Regions from separate parts of the Serratia sp. NPDC087055 genome, predicted to be linked through region 1. Evidence: predicted binding sites of a transcription regulator. Region 1 holds the regulator's gene; each other region holds the start of a gene.

Region 1 (2,206 bases):
AGGTTTCGATATTCTGTTGCTCGGTATCCCGACATGGTACTACGGCGAAGCCCAGTGTGACTGGGATGACTTCTTCCCAACGCTGGAAGAGATCGACTTCAACGGCAAACTGGTTGCGCTGTTTGGCTGTGGCGACCAAGAAGACTATGCAGAATATTTCTGTGATGCGATGGGGACTATCCGCGACATCATTGAACCACGTGGCGCCGCCATTGTAGGCCACTGGCCAACCAAAGGTTACCACTTCGAAGCGTCGAAAGGCCTGGCAAGTGACAGCCACTTCATCGGTCTCGCCATTGACGAAGATCGCCAGCCAGAACTGACCAATGAACGTGTCGAAGGTTGGGTAAAACAAATCGTCGAAGAGTTGAGCCTGGCCGAGATCGTCGGGTAACGCCAAAGGTTGAACAAAAGCCCTGCAAAGTGCATAGTGTTGCCGGCAGGGCCGTCATCGGCAGTACGGATTACTGCAATAGAAGATACATATTTGTAACTTCTCACATCGTCAAGGTAGACTGAGATATCGGTTTATCCCATCCATCAAGACGTTGCGTGTGCAACATGCAATAGTGCAATTATATCTTTGTTAACAACCGGCGGTTTCTATTTAGGCCAACCGGTTCTATAATGAGACGCAATTAACACTTTGTGCCGACCGATGCCACAGGCGAGAACGCCTCAACTTGATTAGCATAGTAACAGGACTGAATCCGCATGACTGACAACAACACCGCATTGAAGAAGGCCGGCTTAAAAGTCACGCTTCCGCGACTCAAAATCCTGGAAGTACTGCAAAATCCGGAATGCCATCACGTCAGTGCGGAAGATCTGTACAAAAAACTGATAGATATGGGCGAAGAAATTGGCCTGGCTACGGTTTACCGCGTACTGAACCAATTTGATGATGCAGGCATTGTGACTCGTCACAACTTCGAAGGCGGCAAGTCCGTGTTCGAACTGACTCAGCAACATCATCACGACCACCTGATTTGCCTGGATTGTGGCAAAGTGATCGAATTCAGCGATGAATCTATCGAAGTGCGTCAGCGTGATATCGCCAAACAACACGGCATCAAGCTCACCAACCACAGCCTGTACCTGTACGGCCACTGTGAAACGGGTGACTGCCGCGAAGACGACACTCTGCACGACAAAAAATAATGCCCTTAACCGGCATTGAGAACCGCCTTAACGGCGGTTTTTTTATGCCTGAAGCAAATAGATAAAAAAATCCCCGGACAGGCCCGGGGAAAGATCATAGCTAAATGACAACAATTGCAGCGGCACTTCTCCACGGTACTTCTCACTTCCCACTTACACCCACTTCAACGTCAACTCCCCCGCCGACACGCGGATGAGTAAACTCGTTACAATGCATATTCAAGAAAGAGCAGCCGATCAAAAAACATTGCCTTGGCTTGGTCGAACACACCACGAATACGGAACCCCTTGTTCAAATACATTTTGCAGGCATCACTACTTTGCCAGACGCACAGCGCAATGTTTTTCGCCTGGCGTTGATCCGCCTGTAGCTGAATCAAGGCAAACATTTGGTTAAAATACCCCAGCCCCCGAAATTGGCTCTCAATCGCCAAGCTACAGACAAAATAATCGTCAGCGACACAGTGGCTTTGCACAAAGCTGTCGTAAGCCTCATCAAGAGGTTTCATTTCATCGCGATAAAGGTAGTCCGCGTCTATGGCATACAGTTCACTGACGGTCGCCGCATTGAAAAAACCGATAAACTCTCCGCGCCGATCGTAAGCCACGGTGATCAGATCCAGGTAAGGCTCGATATTTTGCGCCTGCTGCAAAGACACCAGATCCAGCCCAGCACGATTGCCAACAGAACAGTATTCCAGGTAGCTCGTGCTAAAAATCAGCTTTGCCATGCGGGTCTTATCCGCTTCACCCACCTGCCGTCCCGCCATGAAATGCAACGATCCCCGCGGTTCAGGCGGCACAGCCTCCCCCTCGCCCTGGGCAGAACGCCAGTAATTCCCTGCCGCTATCTGCCGCCGGTTGTCGGCAATCAGGTACTCCCCAAAAAGCTGGTTTACCCGATCAAGCCGCTGATCATGAGAAAGCACCGAATAGTAGTGGTAATGATCGATGTCGGACCGAATCTGCGCCGGATAGGCCATGCGAGGTACTTCATCAACGGTAAATATTTCCGCATAGCGTGCCAAATCCAGCGGCTGCTCAA
Region 2 (2,206 bases), 2.4 Mb from region 1:
GCTGCGCGTCACTGTCGTTGTTGGCAAATAGCATCAGCGTCTGGCCGTTCAGGCCTTCCGCCAGGTTCTCTCCACTAAGTTGAATAATGTCTTTGCGCATTCCCATGCTGCGGCTGTTGTTCAGCTTGGCGGGTGGGACGGCCAGCGTAAAACCAAGCTGCTTGAGCATTTGGCCCTGGGAAGATTCAGCGGTCCATAGATTGGCAGACTTACCGTCGGCGCTGAATACCAAGGCGGAGACGGGTTGTTCCGGCAGGGTCATACGCTGTTTCAGCGATTTCTCGCGGGCATCGAAATCACTGACGACTTTTTGTGCCTGGGCTTCATGCCCAGTGGCCTGACCCAATTGAGTCGCCAACGCCTGCCAGCTTTTGTCGTCGTAATTGACGACCAACACCGGGGCAATGGCGGAGAGTTGATCGTACAAGCGCAGGGCGGAATCGGCACCGGTTGCCGAAATAATGATCAGGTCCGGGGCTTCACCGGCGATGGCCTCGGCGTTGGGTTCACCAATGTACAGGCGTTTAACGCCGCGTTGCGCCGCAATAGCGCTCCACTGGTGGAAGAAGCCCTGTGAATCAGCCAGACGGCTGCCGGGCGTAGTGGCACCACTGGCGACCACCGGCGCGTCGATCGCCAACAGGGTGCCGGTAACGGTAACGCTGGTGGAAACGATACGGGCAGGGGGCTGTGCGAGCGTCACCACGCCGTGTGACGTTTCAATTTTACGCGGCCAGCCAGCGTCTGCGGCATGGGCTGCACCGATAGCCATCATGCCAAATAGCGCCAGGCTGATGAGCAGATTCTTCTTCATAAAGCATTCCTCAGACGTTAAATAGTAATACTTATCATTTATATAATTAAAGCTGCTGGTTTTATATCATGATTATGATTGGAAGAACTGTTTACATTTATTGACATAGCATATTCACGAGGGTAATTTAACGCGATTCAATACAAATGATAATCATTATTATACAGGTTATTGTTAATGATACGAAAGGGAGAACCGATGAGTGTGACAGCAAAGGGTACCGGGCAGAAGAAGCCACAAAGCAAGGGCAGCGAACAGCCTGTCGCAGGTGTGTCGCCGACTTCCGGCTTTTTCTTTACCTCTCCTTTCCGTAGCCTGAGCACGCAAGGCTGCTTCGCCAAAATCACGCTGCCGGCCCTGGATGGCGACCAATTGAATGGCGAATTCCAACAGGCGGTGCAGCATGCGTTTGCCGAGGCCAAACTGGCGGGAGTTAAGAACCCGGTTTTGTGCGGTGCGATCCCTTTTGACACTCATCAACCCTCAGCGCTGTTTATTCCCCAGCGCACCCAATGGTTTGAACGCGATGCCTTTTTGGCCAGCGTGACATCCCCACAGGACGCTTTGCCGGAGATTACCCGGCAAAGAGAAGTGCCTGCCCAGCAACCCTTCATGCAAATGGTGGCGGATGCGGTAGAGGCGACCAAAGGCGACCAGCTGGATAAAGTGGTCCTGTCGCGTCTGCTGGAGATTGAAACGCGCGAGCCGGTGGACCGCCAGGCGTTGATGGCGCGTATCATCGCCCAGAACCCGCATGGTTTCCACTTCCACGTACCGCTGGATCAGGGGGCATTGCTGGGCGCTAGCCCAGAACTTCTGCTACGTAAGTCCGGCGCTCAATTTTTCTCTAACCCATTGGCAGGATCCGCTCGACGCCATGCCGATCCACAGCGAGATCGCGAGATCAGTCAACAGCTGTTGGTATCAGAAAAAGATCGCTATGAGCACCAGTTTGTCACCGAAGGGATGCGGCAGGTGCTGACAGAACGCTGCAGCTATCTGAATATCCCAACCACGCCAGAATTATTGAGCACCACCACGCTGTGGCACCTGTCCACACCGATCGACGGTGAGGCAGCCAGCCGTGCGGAGAATGCGCTCTCGCTGGCCTGCCTGCTGCACCCGACGCCTGCGCTGTGCGGTACGCCGACGGCATTGGCACACCAGGTGATTAAACAACTTGAACCCTTTGATCGCGGCCTGTTTGGCGGGATTGTCGGCTGGTGTGATGCTGAAGGTAACGGTGAGTGGGTGGTCACGATTCGTTGCGGCACGGTGCAGGGCAACCAGGTGCGACTGTTTGCCGGTGCCGGCATAGTGCAAGACTCTTCGCCGGAATCTGAATGGCATGAAACCGGCACCAAACTCAGTACCATTTCGCGGGCGTTTGGC
Region 3 (2,206 bases), 1.4 Mb from region 1:
GCGAAAACGTCATCGCCAGCCACAGCAGGATTGGCATGGGGAAAATCACCGCGCCGGGGCCGCCAATCACGACGCTGCAGATACAGGCCATCGTCAGCAGGATTAACACGGCGACCTTTGTGCAGATGTTGTACCACTGACTGCGCAAGGTCACTGCCTGCGTAATGCTGCGCAAATACCCTTTCCAGTCTGCCGGTAAAGCCAGAATAAACGGCATTAACGTAATGTAATTGGTGAACTCAGAAGACAACCACAGCGCCAATGAAGGCAGATATTGACGACCGAACAGCAACACTGAAGCCCCTGCACCCAGTAACCCCGTTGCGGTCGCACTCGCCAGGCAGATAGCAAACAGATAAATACTGGACGAGGTACGTTCCAGGGCACGAATTTGCGGCGGCAAAAGCATAAACAGATAATATCCGACCGCCACACCCGCCATATTGGCCCCATTGAGCAATAGGGCTTTGCCCAGCGTACTGCCGGTGAGTAAATCGGCTGCCAAATAACCCAGCATGGCCATCGCCCACCCCACAGGGCTGGCGAGTTTAGGGTAACGCACCAGAACGGCCAGCAACACGGCATTGGTCGGCCAAAATGTCGCCAAAAGGCCGGTAGGTCGGCTTTCAATGCCAAAGATACAGGTTGCAAACACCAGCAAAAGAACGATCACTGCATGCTGTAATTTTGTCGCGCCAGATAACTCGGTGGTGTGCATCTTGCTTCCAGAGGCTTGCGAAGAATACGGATAAAATCTAGCCTGCATAATGGCAACGGATAGCCCGTCTGCCATGCCTGACGGTGCACGTAAAACGCGCAGCCAGACTCATATTATTGCCACTTTTAGCGGGGTTGGCACCAGTTAATTAACGCTTTAAAAATACTATTATGTATCAATCTGTAGCGTTATGTAGTGGCCGAATTCCCATGCTCCCTCGCCTGTGGCGCGTCGTGTTAAACGAGGCCAGATTGCGCTTCACCACAGCGCCAAAGCCTAGCACGCGGTTTTGGCTGCAAAGCTCCAGGATCGCGTTTCCCCCAATCAGACAAACATTCACTATTCAAATCGTGTATATGCAAATTATAATAAAAATGATAATCGTTATTATTTATTAATTTGATATGGAATTGTATGCACCAGGTAGAAAGTCATCGTCTGAATAAAACAAAAAAATGTCAGGTTTTTCGTTCAATTCCCCTGCTTGTCAGCGTCTTACCGGCACTGCCTGTTGCCGCCGCCCAGGCAGAGGACGAGTCGCTCACCGTCACAACCAGCTCCTTGCCGGCAGCGGGCTACAGCACGGATAGCGCGTCCACCGCCAGCAAAACCAACACCCCACTCAGCGAAGTGCCGCAATCTGTCAGCGTTGTCACACCTGACGTCATTAACGACTTCCAGGTCAAAAGCGTCAACGATGCCATGAAATTCGTCAGTGGCGTGACACAGGGTAATACGCTGGGCGGCACTGAAGACGGGTTTGTCAAACGTGGTTTTGGTGTTAACTCGGACGGTTCAGTATTCATCGACGGCGTTCGTAGTAATCAGGGCTTGAGCATGGACGCCACCACTGACCGCGTTGAGGTGCTTAAAGGCTCGGCGTCGTTGCTGTATGGCATTCTCAGCCCTGGCGGCATCATTAACCTCATCAGTAAAAAACCGCAATACGACTGGAACACCCGCCTCAGCGGTGCCACTAACAGTTTTGGTGGCGGCAGCGGCACGGTCGACGTCACCGGACCACTCGGCAACGGTTTTGCTTTTCGTTTTATTGCCGAGCGTCAACACGAAGATTACTGGCGCAATTTTGGCACCGATGAGCATACGCTGATTGCACCGTCACTCAGTTGGTTTGGCGATAAAGCGTCATTCAACATTGCCTACAGCGAATACAAATACGATATTCCTTATGACCGCGGCACGGCCTTTATCAATGGCAAGCCTGTCGATATTCCTTATAACCGCCGGCTGGACGATTATGCCAACCACGCGTGGGGCAAAAACAAACGCCTCAACGCACATTATGACTACGCACTGGACAGCACCTGGACCACCCGTTTCAACTATGCCTGGATGCAACGTCGCTACGACAGCAACGAAGTGCGTGCCACGGCGATCGACACCGCAACGGGGATTGTTTCACGCCGTGCGGATGCCAACCGCGGCTTCAACCACCAGACAAACTATTATTCCTGGGATGTGATCGGG

What was found. The regulator Fur, encoded in region 1, represses iron uptake genes when iron is present. The targets are predictions, from matches to a motif close to ATAATAATGAGAACNACTATCAA.
Region 2: the regulator Fur is predicted to act here: its motif matches at 955-977, upstream of ACI2J2_RS00305 (isochorismate synthase).
Region 3: the regulator Fur is predicted to act here: its motif matches at 1,087-1,109, upstream of ACI2J2_RS05235 (TonB-dependent siderophore receptor).

Annotation. Positions count from the first base shown of each region.
Region 1 covers NZ_JBJDOG010000001.1:2,508,954-2,511,159, forward strand. Annotated here, with positions in the region: gene fldA (flavodoxin FldA) at 1-394, shown strand, start outside; gene fur (ferric iron uptake transcriptional regulator) at 715-1,161, shown strand; gene ACI2J2_RS11935 (glycosyltransferase) at 1,368-2,206, opposite strand, start outside.
Region 2 covers NZ_JBJDOG010000001.1:67,597-69,802, forward strand. Annotated here, with positions in the region: gene fepB (Fe2+-enterobactin ABC transporter substrate-binding protein) at 1-814, opposite strand, end outside; gene ACI2J2_RS00305 (isochorismate synthase) at 1,013-2,206, shown strand, end outside.
Region 3 covers NZ_JBJDOG010000001.1:1,097,863-1,100,068, reverse strand. Annotated here, with positions in the region: gene ACI2J2_RS05240 (diguanylate cyclase) at 1-718, opposite strand, end outside; gene ACI2J2_RS05235 (TonB-dependent siderophore receptor) at 1,133-2,206, shown strand, end outside.